DNA from 3 places in the Mumia qirimensis genome. Region 3 is predicted to be linked to each of the others. Evidence: riboswitches for the same ligand, from Rfam matches in the RefSeq annotation. Region 3 holds a riboswitch; each other region holds the start of a gene.

Region 1 (4,226 bases), 1.2 Mb from region 3:
TCGGGCTGGCCGTGTTCGGGGTGCTCGTCTTCGTGTTCCTCTTCCTGCCGATCCTCGTGATCGTCGTCTACTCGTTCAACACCGGACGCCTGCTCGGGGCGTGGGACAGCTTCGGCTTCGCGGCGTACAGCCGTGCGTGGAACAACCCGGTGATCGGCGACGCGGTCCGTACGTCGCTGGTGACGGGTGTGCTCGCGTCGCTGGTGTCGACGGTGCTCGGGACCATCGGCGGCGTGGCCCTCGCCCGTGCCCGGACGGGTGCGCGGTGGGCCGGGGTCCTGACGGCGCTCCTCGCGGTCACGCTGATCACGCCGGAGGTCATCGACGGCATCTCGATCCTGCCGTGGCTGGTCACCCTCGGCACCGACGGTGGGCTGTCGATCGTCAACAACGGCATGGTGCGCCTGATCATCGTGCACACGTCGCTGGCGCTGGCCGTCGTCACGTTCATCGTGCGCGCGCGCCTGCGGGGCATGGACGAGCAGATCGAGGAGGCGGCCGCCGACCTGTACGCGACTCCGTGGAACCGGTTCCGCCAGATCACGCTCCCGCTGGCGTGGCCCGGCATCTTCGCCGGTGCGCTGATGGCGTTCACCCTGAGCCTCGACAACACCATCGTGGCGTCGTTCGTGCAGGTCCCGGGCTACACGCCGTGGCCCGTCTACGTGTTCGGGACGCTCAAGGTCGGACTGCGTCCGGAGATCGCAGCCGTGTCGTCTGTCCTGCTCCTGCTCACGCTCGCGGCGCTCGCTGTCGTGTGGGCCGTCCTGAGACGGTCCGGCGACGACAACACGTCGGTCGCCGCGACGCTGACCGGAGGGTGACCGCGATGACGAGCGCCACCGAGCGGCTGCTCTCCGCGTCACCGCTGAGCCACCCCCTCGAGGTCGACGGCCCCGACCTCGACGACGTCGTCGCGGGCTCGCCGACGACCGCAGTCGCCGAGCTCGCCGCGCTCGGCGACACCCGGGTGGGGATCTGGGAGCTCACCGCAGGCGTCGTCCGCGACGTCGAGGCCGACGAGGTGTTCGTCGTCCTGGCCGGCGATGCGACGGTGCGCTTCGAGGACGGCAGCACCATCGCGCTGCGACCCGGGGTGATGGTGCGGCTCCACGCGGGCGACCGGACCGTCTGGGAGGTCCGGGCGACCCTGCGTAAGGTCTACGTGGTCTGAGGGGCGCCTCGCGACCTGCGTCACGTCGATCGTCACGAGTCGGCATCAGAGTGGGCGATCTGCCCTATTTCGTTCGTACGGGGCGCGTCGGAGAGCGACCATGTGTGGGTGACCCCGTCCTGGACCGCCCGGCCGCGCCTGCTCGGCGCGCGCCGTCGTACGCGGTTCGTGGCGGCGCTCGTCCTCGCGCTGGTGTCGGTCCTGCTCGTGCTGGACGTCGGCGCGGACGCGAGCGGCAGCGAGGCGGCGCGGTGCGCGCGGTTCGCCGCCGACGCGCTCGACCGCCGCTCGGAGCCGGTGCTCGGGTCGGGTGACCGTGTCGTCGTCATCGGCGACTCCTGGTCCGCGGGACTCGGGCTGGACGACCCCACCGAGGCCTGGACGTCCCGCGTCCCCGGACGCGTGTCGGTCGATGCCTTCTCCGGCTCCGGCTACAGCCGGCTCGCGAGCCCGTGCGCCGGTGCGTGGTTCGCCCGACGCGCGTCCCGCGCCGTCGCCGGAGGCGCCGACCTCGTCGTCGTGGCCGGCGGGCTCAACGACGCCGACCAGCCGGTCGCCGCGCTCCGCTCCGGGTTCGCCCGGGTGATGCGTGCGGTCGAGGGCCCGCGCGTCGTGGTCGTCGGTCCCGCGTCAGCACCCGCCCGCACCGACGGTGCCCGTCGGGTCGACGAGGTCCTCGCGGCGCTCGCCAGCCGCTACGACGCCGCGTACGTGTCGACGATCGGTCTCGACCTCGACTACCTCGACGACGGGCTGCACCTCACGGCCCGAGGTCACCGCGAGCTGGGCGACTTCGTCGCGGGGCAGCTGGCGGCGCTCGCGGCCGGCGCTCAGGAACGGACACCGTTGTAGCCGAGCTGGTGCCCGCGCTGTCTCGAACCTGTCCCGACGGGGTACGCGCAGGTAAGGTCACCCTCATGACCGGTGGATCCAGCAACGAGGCAGACGAGGTCGCGGCCCAGCTGTTCGACATGGTGCGCGCCGGCCAGGCCGACAGCCTGCTCTCCCACGTCGAGGCAGGCGTGCCGGTCAACCTCACCGACGCCACCGGCAACTCCTTGCTGACCCTCGCCGCGTACCACGGCCACGCCGACATCGTGCAGCGCCTCGTCGACGCCGGAGCCGACGTCAACCGGCTCAACGACCGCGGTCAGAGCCCTCTCGCCGGGGCGATCTTCAAGGGCGAGGAGCTCGTCGTCTCGGTGCTGATCGGGGCGGGCGCCGACCCCGATCTCGGTGAGCCGTCGGCTCGTGCGATCGCGGCGATGTTCGGCCGCGAGAGCCTCCTCACGTAGGCGCGATAGAGTCGGCCGTACGACAGGGGAGCGCACGGTGCCGCACGGCACGGAGCGCTGAGAGTGCGGAAGAGCCGCAGACCCTCCGAACCTGATCCGGTTAGCACCGGCGAAGGGAGTCATCATGGCTGATGCCGTACGCCCGAGGACCCGTCCCCGCCCGCTCCGCAGCGCGTGGACCGAGTCCGTCCACTACCGCACGATCGACCTGGTCACGGTCGCGATGCTCGGCGTCGCGATCGGGGTCGTGTTCTGGGGCTGGAACCAGCTGTACGCGGTGGTCAGCACCGCGTCCGTCTTCGCGTTCCCGCCCAGCATCGGGCTGATCTCCGGCCCCTGGCTCCTCGGCGGCGTGGTCGGCGGGCTCGTCGTCCGCAAGGCGGGCGCCGCCTTCGGCACCGAGGTGATCGCCGCGATGGTCGCGCTCCTGCTCGGCAACCAGTGGGGGATGTCGTCGATCCTGTCCGGGGTGGTGCAGGGCATCGGCGCCGAGATCGTGTTCGCGATCCTGCTGTGGCGCCGGTGGGGCGTCGTCGCCGCCGCGCTCGCCGGCACCGTGTCGGCGCTGTGCGCGGTCGCGTACGAGTGGAACGTCTACTGGGCCGACTGGGGCACCGACTGGAAGCTGGTCTACGCCGCCTTCTTCGCGCTTTCCGGTGCGGTCGTCGCCGGGGTCGGCGGGTGGTTCCTCGTCCGTGCGCTCGCGCCGACGGGTGCGCTCGACGCGTTCGGCGCCGGTCGCGAGTACCACGACCGCGACGCCCGCTCGTCGGCATGACCGCGGACGCCACCGCCGTACGACGGGGGTCGGCGCACCTCGAGGGGTTCGGGTGGCGGCCCCTCGGCCGCCGCGAGCCCGTCGTGCACGACCTCGACCTGCAGATCGAGCCGGGCGAGCGGGTGCTCCTCGCGGGACCGTCGGGCGCCGGGAAGTCCACGGTGCTCCGAGCGCTGGCCGGGGTGCTCGGCAGCGCCGGCTCCGGTGACGAGCTCGGCCAGGTGCACGTCGAGGGCAGGATCGGCCTCCTGATGCAGAACCCGGCCGACGCGGTGGTGGCCGAGCGGATCGGTCGCGACGTCGCGTTCGGGCTCGAGAACGCAGGCGTCGCGCGCGACGAGATCTGGCGGCGGGTCCGGCGGGCGCTCGAGGCGGTACGGCTGCCCTACGACGTCGACCATCCGACTGCTGCCCTCTCCGGCGGTGAGCAGCAGCGCCTGGCGCTCGCGGGAGTCCTCGCGAGCGACGCCGACGTGCTGCTCCTGGACGAACCGACGTCGATGCTGGACCCGCCCAACGCCGACGCCGTACGCCGCTGCGTGCTCGACGCCGTCGAGCGGACCGGTGCCACTCTGGTCGTCGTCGAGCACCGGATCGGCCCGTGGCTCGCGCACGTCGACCGCGTGGTCGTCCTGAACTCCGAGGGCGCCGTGGTCCGCGACACCGACCCCGCGACCTTCGCTGCCGAGCCCGCGGAGCTCGCCGCGCGCGGGGTGTGGATGCCGGGGGTCGGCGCGCCGACCCCCGAGGAACCGCAGCCGGCGCTCGTCGTCCCGCCCCGGGAGGTGCCGCACCTCGTCACCGATGCGATCAGCGTCGACCTGCGCCGTACGTCGATGCGGGGCAGCACGGTCACGCCGGCCCTCCGGGGAGTGACCACCGAGCTGTGGCCGGGGGCGGTCACGGCGTTCACGGGCCCGAGCGGTGCCGGGAAGTCGACGCTCGTGGCGACCCTGGCCGGCCTCGTGGCCCCGACGAC
Region 2 (4,226 bases), 2.1 Mb from region 3:
GCGACTCCCTGACCGGCCGCGACGAACGCGGCGACCACGTGGTTGTCGAGGAACCGCTGGACGACCCGCGGCTGGCGTCCGTCGACCGCGAGCATCGGCAGCAGCAGGTCGAACGGGTGTCCGACCGGGACGCCGATCCACGGCTCGTCGACCAGGTCCTGGGGTCGGACGCTGCCGGCGTCGGCGAGCCGGTGCTTCGCGGGAACCGCGACGTCGAGCGGCTCGCGCAGCAGCGGCGTGACGTGCAGGCGGGTCGTCGCCGGGTCGGGCACCGCGAGCACGGAGTGACCGAGGACCAGGTCGTGGTCGGCGGTCGCAGCCGCGAGCTCGTACTCGGCGAGATCGAGGTCGCTGAGCCGCAGCGTGACCCCCGGAGCCTCGACGGCGAGGCGGGGCAGCAGCGGTGCGAGCAGCATCTCCGCCCCGCTCGGGAATGCCGTGACCGTCACCTCTCCGGTCACGCCGCCGCGGAACTCCTCGAACCTGGCCCGGGTCCGCGCGACCGCCTCCGCCACCTCGACCGCACCGTCGGCGAGCAGCGCGCCGGCGTCGGTGAGCCGGACCCCGCGCCCCTCGCGCACGACCAGGACAGCGCCCAGGTCGCGCTCGAGCGCCTTGATCGCCTGCGAGACGGCGGAGGGTGTCCGGTACGTCGCGTCGGCGACCGCGGTGATGCTTCCCCGCTCAGCGAGCTCGCGCAGCATCGCCAGCTTCTCCACGTCCATCCCGGCGGTTTCCATGAAGGAACGCTACAACGTCAGCGAAGCAATAGTCGCTTGTGCTTCATCCTGGTTCACCCGCACGCTGGTCCGGTGACCAACCGCGACCGCTCGCTCGCCGTGCTCGTGGCGATCTGCTGGGGGCTGAACTTCATCGCCATCCACGCCTCGCTCGAGCAGTACCCGCCGATGTTCTGCGTCGCGCTGCGCTTCGGCCTGCTGGCGATCCCGACGATCCTCCTCGTCCCTCGTCCGGACGTGCGCCTGCGCTGGCTGATCGGCTACGGCGTCGGCTTCGGCATCGCGCAGTTCGTCTTCCTGTACGCCGGGATGCGTGCCGGGATGCCCCCCGGTCTCGCGTCGCTGGTCCTCCAGGCATCGGCACCGTTCACCGTCGTGCTCGCCGGCGTCCTGCTCCGGGAGCGGCTGAGCGGACGCCAGGTCCTCGGCATCGTCGTCGCGATCGTCGGGCTCGCCGGCGTCGCGTGGCACCGCTCGCAGACCGCGGCGCTCCTCCCCGTCGTGCTCACGCTGCTGGGCGCGCTCGGCTGGGCGTTCGGCAACCTCGCCAACCGGCAGGCGCGTCCCTCGAACCCGCTCCACCTCACGCTGTGGATGTCGGTCGTGCCGCCGCTTCCGATGCTCGCGGTGGCGCTGATCGTCGAGGGCCCGGACCGCATCGGCGAGTCCCTCGCCACGTCGTTCACGGTCGAGGCGCTGCCCGCGGTGCTCGGCATCGCGTACACCGTCGTCATCGGCACGGTGCTCGGGTCGGGCCTCTGGACGATCCTGATGACGCGCTACCCGTCCAGCACCGTCGCGCCGTTCTCGATGCTGGTCCCGGTCGTCGGGATGAGCGCCAGCGCCCTCCTCCTGCACGAGCGGCTCGACCCGGTGGAGCTGGTGTTCGGCGGGGTCGTGATCGCCGGTGTGCTGCTCGGATCCACGCAGTCGCGGCGACGGTTGACTCCGCCGCCTCCCGACGCCTACGGTGCGGACGTCCCCACGGGAGCCCTGGCCAAGGGCTGAGAGGGAGCCGATGCCGCTCCGACCGTCGAACCTGATCCGGGTCATGCCGGCGAAGGAAGGCAGGAGCAGGTGCCCTCGTCCGTCCCCAGCGTCGCCGTCGTCGGCGGCGGAGTCATCGGGCTCACCGTCGCGTGGACGCTCGCCCGTCGTGGCCACCGCGTCACCGTGTACGACCCCGTGCCCGCGCGCGGCGCGTCCTGGGCTGCCGCCGGGATGCTCTCCCCTGCGGGCGAGGCGTGGTTCGGCGAGGAGTCCCTGCTCCGCCTCGGGCTGGCCTCCCTCGATCGGTGGCCCGCCACCGCTCACGACCTCGAGGCCGATGCCGGGTGGGGGCCCGAGCTGCGCTCCGAGGGCACGCTCCTCGTCGCCGCCACGGACGACGATGCCGGCACGCAGGCCCGCCTCCACGCGCTGATGGCCTCGGCCGGGATCACGCACCGCCTGCTCTCTCGTCGCGAGGCGCGAGCGCTCGAGCCCGCACTCCACCCGGGGATGCACTCGGTCACGGAGGTGCTCTCGGACCACAGCGTCAACAACCGGACGCTGGTCGCGGCCCTGCTCGCCGCGTGCGCGCGGCGAGCAGTCGCCTTCGTCGAGGACACGGCCGACGTCATGACCGACACCGGTACGGCGACCGGAGTCCGTACGCGTCGGGCCGGACGGCACCGCCGGCACGAGGTCGTCGTGGTCGCCAACGGCGTGGGACTGGCCGACACCGCCGGCGTGCCCGGCTGGCTGCGCACCGCCGTCCGCCCGGTGAAGGGCGAGATCCTGCGGGTCCGCACCGACCGCCCGGCGCTGCAGCGGACCGTGCGCGCCGACGTCCGGGGGCGCGCCGTCTACCTCGTCCCCCGCGCCGACGGCGAGGTGGTCGTCGGCGCCACGAGCGTCGAGCGTGGGTACGACACCGCGGTCACCGCCGAGGCCGTCCACGACCTGCTCCACGACGCGACCGAGGTCGTGCCGGAGCTTCGGGACGCCACGTTCGTCGAGGCCACCGCCGGGCTCCGCCCCGCCGCACCCGACCACGTGCCTCTCGTCGGGTGGACGGGCGTCGACGGGCTCCTCGTCGCGAGCGGGCACCATCGCGGCGGGATCCTGCTGGCGCCGTGGACCGCTGACGTCGTGGCCGCACTCGTCGCCGGGGACGAGCCGCCTGCCGGCTGGGATACCACCGATCCCCGCCGCTTCACCGGGCCGGCCGGCGCCGGTCTCGCCGATCTCCAGGAGACTCGATGACGATCCGGCTCAACGGGTCCACCCACGACCTGCCTGGTGCGACCACCGTGCTCGGCCTGGTCGACGCCCTCGCCATCGGGCGGACCGACGTCGCCGTCGCCGTCGACGGCGCGGTGGTCCCCCGGTCGCAGTGGGCCGGCCACCTGATCCGCGACGGCGCCGAGGTCGACGTCGTCACCGCCGTCCAAGGAGGCTGACCTCGTGCACGAGAGCGTCCCAGACCCGCTCGTCGTCGCCGGGACCACGATCGAGAGCCGGATGTTCCTCGGGACGGGAGGGATCCCCAACCCCGAGGTGCTCCGCCGTTGCCTCGCCGCGAGCGGGAGCGACCTCGTCACCGTGTCGATCCGTCGTGTCGGCGCCGACGCGCCCGGGTCTCTGCTCGACGTCGTGCGCGAGCACGGTGCCCGGCTGCTCCCCAACACCGCGGGCTGCCGGACGGCGCGCGAGGCGGTCCTCACCGCCCGGCTCGCGCGTGAGGCCCTCGGAACGTCGTGGGTGAAGCTGGAGGTCGTCGCCGACGACGTGACGCTCCTTCCCGACGTCGTCGAGCTCATCGACGCGGCGGAGACGCTCGTCCGCGACGGTTTCGTCGTGCTCCCCTACACCAACGACGACCTGGTCACGGCGCGTCGGCTCGCCGACCTCGGGTGCGCAGCGGTCATGCCGCTGGGCTCACCGATCGGGTCGGGTCTCGGCATCACGAACCCGCGGGCGATCGCGGCGATCGCCGGTGCGGTGGACGTCCCGGTCGTGCTCGACGCCGGCATCGGCACCGCCTCCGATGCCGCTCTCGCGATGGAGCTGGGCTGCGACGCGGTGCTGTGCGCGACGGCCGTGACCCGCGCCGACGACCCGCCGGCGATGGCCGCGGCCATCGCCGGCGCAGTACGCGCCGGACGTGCCGCTCGCCGAGCCGGGCGGATCCCCCGCCGCGAGTCGGCGCTCGCGTCCAGCCCGACCACCGGTCTCGTCGGGACCTGACGTCGCCCGCCGGCAGCGCGCCGGACGTGGGACGGTGACGGCATGACCGACGACTACCTTGCCGTGAACCGGGCGATGTGGGACGACCGCGCACCGGCCCACGCCACGTCGCCCGAGTACGACCTCCGCCGGTACGCCGACGACCCCGCGGCGCTCAGCGACGTCGTACGGTTCGACCTCCCGTTGCTCGGCGACGTCGCCGGGCTGCGTGCCGTGCACCTCCAGTGCCACATCGGCTCGGACACCGTGAGCCTG
Region 3 (4,226 bases):
TACGAGGGCCGCTACTCCAACACCGACCTGCAGACCGGGTCTGATGCGGCGCGCATCCCCGACTTCGTCAAGCTCGCCGACGCCTACGGCTGCGTGGGCCTGCGGTGCGAGCGTGCCGAGGACCTCGACGACGTGATCGCGAAGGCGATGTCGATCAACGACGTGCCCGTGGTGATCGACTTCGTCGTGCACCGCGACGCCATGGTGTGGCCGATGGTCCCGGCGGGCCTCAGCAACGACCTGATCCAGATCGCGCGCGACATGGCGCCCGACTTCGGCGACGAGGAGCTCTGAGGAGCAGGCATGACCAAGCACACCCTGTCCGTCCTGGTGGAGAACACCCCCGGTGTTCTCGCCCGCACCGCGAGCCTGTTCATGCGGCGCGGCTTCAACATCGAGTCCCTCGCCGTCGGCGAGACAGAGATCCCCGAGATCTCGCGGATGACGATCGTCGTGAACGTGGACGAGCTGCCTCTCGAGCAGGTCACCAAGCAGCTCAACAAGCTCGTCAACGTCCTCAAGATCGTCGAGCTCGAGCCGGCGCACGCCGTCGAGCGCGAGCTGATGCTGATCAAGGTCCGTGCCGACGCGCAGACGCGCGGCCAGGTCCTCGAGACCGTCCAGCTGTTCCGCGCGAAGGTCGTCGACGTCGCGGTCGACGCGGTGACCATCGAGGCCACCGGGGACCCCGGCAAGCTCGCGGCGATGCTGCGCGTCCTCGAGCCGTTCGGGATCCGCGAGATCGCCCAGTCCGGTCGTGTCGCGATCGGTCGCGGCGGTCGGTCGATCACCGACCGCACCCTCCGTACCGTCCCCGGATCCTCCACCCAGTCCGCCTGAGCGTACGGTCGTAGTCGGCCGCACCTCTTGCAAAACGGCACCACACCGGTGCCACTCGGCACCACGAGAAGGAGTAACCCCGTGCCTGAGCTGTTCTATGACGACGACGCCGACCTGAGCGTCATCCAGGGCCGCAGCGTGGCCGTCCTCGGCTACGGCAGCCAGGGCCACGCCCACGCGCTGTCGCTGCGCGACTCCGGCGTCGACGTCCGCGTCGGTCTGCCCGAGGGCTCGAAGAGCCGTGTGAAGGCCGAGAACGAGGGCCTCCGGGTGCTCACCCCGGCAGAGGCGTGCGCCGAGGCCGACGTCATCGTCGTCCTCGCTCCGGACCCGGCGCAGCGTTCGCTGTACGCCGAGGCGATCGAGCCGAACCTGAACGACGGTGACGCACTGATCTTCGGTCACGGCTTCAACATCCGCTACGGCTACGTGAAGCCCCCGGCCGGTGTCGACGTCGGCATGATCGCGCCCAAGGGTCCGGGTCACCTGGTCCGTCGCGAGTACGTCGAGGGTCGCGGCGTGCCCGTGCTCGTCGCCGTCGAGCAGGACGCGACCGGCAACGCCTGGCCGCTCGCCCTCTCGTACGCGAAGGCGATCGGAGGCCTGCGTGCCGGTGGCATCAAGACGACCTTCACCGAGGAGACCGAGACCGATCTCTTCGGCGAGCAGGCCGTCCTCTGCGGCGGCGCGTCGCAGCTGATCATGTACGGCTTCGAGACGCTCACCGAGGCCGGCTACCAGCCCGAGGTCGCCTACTTCGAGGTGCTCCACGAGCTGAAGCTGATCGTCGACCTCATGTACGAGGGCGGCATCGCCAAGCAGCGTTGGTCGGTCTCGGACACGGCCGAGTACGGCGACTACGTCTCCGGCCCGCGGGTGATCGATCCGCGCGTCAAGGAGAACATGCAGGCCGTTCTCGCCGACATCCAGAACGGCGCGTTCGCGGAGCGGTTCATCGCCGACCAGGACGCCGGTGCTCCGGAGTTCAAGAAGCTCCGCGCGGAGGGCGAGGTGCACCCGATCGAGACCACGGGTCGTGAGCTGCGCAAGCTCATGGCGTGGGTCAAGAGCGCGGACGACGACTACACCGAGGGCACAGCAGCGCGCTGACCCTCGCGCGCGGACGCACCGCGTACGCACGAACCGACCGGCGGTGAGCCCGGTCCCACGACGCCTCGGCGGCTGGGACCAGGCTCACCGCCGTCGTCGTGTCGCGACCCGGAGTCTCAGGACGCCGGGTCGCGCCTGCGCGGCGGGCGGGGGATCTCGCCGGGGTAGATGAGACGGGCGAGCCATCGGCGGGTGGCGAGGTAGACCTCGTGGGTGCCGCCGCGACGATAGGCGCGGCGGAGACGGCGGGCGGAGTGCATGGCGTGCGTACCCCTCGGGGATGGAGTCGGGCCGGTGCCCGGCACCGTACCGGTCGTACGAGGGTCTCCGAAAGGGTTGATCCCGCTCTGTTATCGTCTCCACAACTGCACGGCCGGGGTGCCCACGAGGCTGAGAACACACCCGACGAACCTGATCCGGGTCATACCGGCGAGAGGGAGCCTGATGCTCGATCCACAGACTGCTGTCCACGTCCACGACCAGCTGCGGTCCCGCGGGCCGCTGGTGCAGGTCATCACGAACTACGTGTCGATGGACATCGCCGCCAACCTGCTCAACGCGGCGGGTGCGTCGCCGGCGATGGTGCACGACGCGCGGGAGGCCGGCGAGTTCGCGGGTCTCGCCCAGGCCGTCGTCGCGAACATCGGCACCTTGTCGCCGCCGTGGGTCGACGGGATGCTCGCGGCCGTCGAGGTCGCGTCCGCCGCCGGCAAGCCGTGGGTCCTCGACCCGGTGGCGGTCGGGGCGACCACCTACCGCCGCGAGACCGCCGCCCTGCTGGTCGAGCACCGTCCGACGGTCATCCGGGGCAACGCGAGCGAGATCCTCGCGATCGCGACGTCGACCGGGGCAGGACGCGGGGTCGACGCCGATGCCGACACCGCTGACGTCCGCGCCGACGCAGAGGCGCTCGCGTCGAAGCTCGACACCGTCGTCGCGATGACCGGTGTGGTCGACGTGGTCACCGACGGCACGCGTACGGCGCACGTCATCGGCGGCGACGACCGCGCTCCGATGATCACCGCGCTCGGCTGCTCGGCGAGCGCGCTGGTCGCCGCCTGCTGCGCGGTCCACGACGACTCGTTCGAGGCGTCGGCGTCGGCGCTCGCGATCCTGACTGCCGCCATCGAGCAGGCCGCACTGCTCGCGGAGGGTCCGGGGTCGCTGCGCTGGCGCCTGCTCGATGCGCTCTCGACGCTGCCGTCGGCCGCGGTCGCCGGCGTCGTCGCACGTCGGTGACCGGAGGCGCGGCCGTGGATCGCGCCGACCTGCGCCTCTACCTCGTCACGGGTGACGTCCCGCCGGGTGTCGACCTGGTGGACGTGGTCGTGGCCGCTGCCGCGGGCGGCGTGACCACGGTCCAGCTGCGCGACAAGGTCGGTTCCCGGGACGAGGTCGTGCGGGTCGGCAAGCGGATGGTCGAACGGCTGGTCGGGTCGGGTGTCACGTTCGTCGTCAACGACGACCTGGAAGCGGCGCGTGCGATCCCCGGTGCGGGCCTGCACGTCGGGCCGGACGACCTGCACCCCGCTGATGCGCGTGCCGCGCTCGGCGAGGGGGCTGTGATCGGCTGGTCGTTGCACGACCTCACCCAGCTCGACGACACGTCGGCGTTGGACGCCTGCGACTACCTCGCGGTCAGCCCGGTCTGGCCGACGCCCACGAAGCCCGACACGACCACGCCGTGGGGACTCGACGGGGTTCGTCGGCTGCGCGACGCGGTCCCGTCGCGCCTCCCGCTCGTCGCGATCGGCGGCATCACGGCCGCCAACGCGGCATCGGTCGTCGAAGCGGGCGCGGACGGGGTCTGCGTCGTGTCCGCGATCTGCTCGTCCGCCGACCCGGGTGCCGCCGCGTGGACGCTGCGAGCCCAGGTGGACGCGGCTGTCGCTGCCGCCCCAGGATGGTCGTCATGAGCGACGTTCCCGTGATGCTGTCGATCGCCGGATCCGACCCGTCGGGGGGCGCCGGCATCCAGGCCGATCTCAAGACGGCGACGGCGCTCGGGGCGTACGGCGCCGCGGTGGTGACGGCCCTGACCGTGCAGAACACCCGTGGTGTGACCGGCATCCAGTCCGTGCCGCCCGACTTCGTCGCCGACCAGATCCGCTCGGTCCTCGACGACCTGGACGTCGGTGCCGTCAAGATCGGCATGCTCGGGACGGCTGACGTCGTGGTCGCGGTGTCGGTCGCCCTCGCGGACGCCGACGTGCCGATCGTCCTCGACCCGGTGATGGTCGCGACGTCCGGCGACCGGCTCGTCCCGTCGGACGCGG

The links. Region 3 has a riboswitch for thiamine pyrophosphate ahead of thiM (hydroxyethylthiazole kinase). Riboswitches for the same ligand answer to the same signal wherever they lie in the genome.
Region 1: linked by a shared signal. The riboswitch ahead of AB3M34_RS20240 (ECF transporter S component) and the one ahead of thiM (hydroxyethylthiazole kinase) in region 3 are both predicted to bind thiamine pyrophosphate.
Region 2: linked by a shared signal. The riboswitch ahead of thiO (glycine oxidase ThiO) and the one ahead of thiM (hydroxyethylthiazole kinase) in region 3 are both predicted to bind thiamine pyrophosphate.

The regions. Positions count from the first base shown of each region.
Region 1 covers NZ_CP162023.1:4,231,902-4,236,127, reverse strand. The annotation lists gene AB3M34_RS20260 (ABC transporter permease) at 1-824, shown strand, start outside; gene AB3M34_RS20255 (cupin domain-containing protein) at 830-1,174, shown strand; gene AB3M34_RS20250 (SGNH/GDSL hydrolase family protein) at 1,283-2,026, shown strand; gene AB3M34_RS20245 (ankyrin repeat domain-containing protein) at 2,092-2,469, shown strand; TPP riboswitch at 2,484-2,604, shown strand; gene AB3M34_RS20240 (ECF transporter S component) at 2,594-3,247, shown strand; gene AB3M34_RS20235 (ABC transporter ATP-binding protein) at 3,244-4,226, shown strand, end outside.
Region 2 covers NZ_CP162023.1:959,731-963,956, reverse strand. The annotation lists gene AB3M34_RS04625 (LysR family transcriptional regulator) at 1-740, opposite strand, end outside; gene AB3M34_RS04620 (EamA family transporter) at 813-1,748, shown strand; TPP riboswitch at 1,715-1,824, shown strand; gene thiO (glycine oxidase ThiO) at 1,818-2,987, shown strand; gene thiS (sulfur carrier protein ThiS) at 2,984-3,184, shown strand; gene AB3M34_RS04605 (thiazole synthase) at 3,189-3,971, shown strand; gene AB3M34_RS04600 (class I SAM-dependent methyltransferase) at 4,014-4,226, shown strand, end outside.
Region 3 covers NZ_CP162023.1:3,047,840-3,052,065, reverse strand. The annotation lists gene AB3M34_RS14725 (acetolactate synthase large subunit) at 1-294, shown strand, start outside; gene ilvN (acetolactate synthase small subunit) at 304-840, shown strand; gene ilvC (ketol-acid reductoisomerase) at 922-1,950, shown strand; gene AB3M34_RS14710 (hypothetical protein) at 2,067-2,210, opposite strand; TPP riboswitch at 2,315-2,406, shown strand; gene thiM (hydroxyethylthiazole kinase) at 2,395-3,189, shown strand; gene thiE (thiamine phosphate synthase) at 3,204-3,866, shown strand; gene thiD (bifunctional hydroxymethylpyrimidine kinase/phosphomethylpyrimidine kinase) at 3,863-4,226, shown strand, end outside.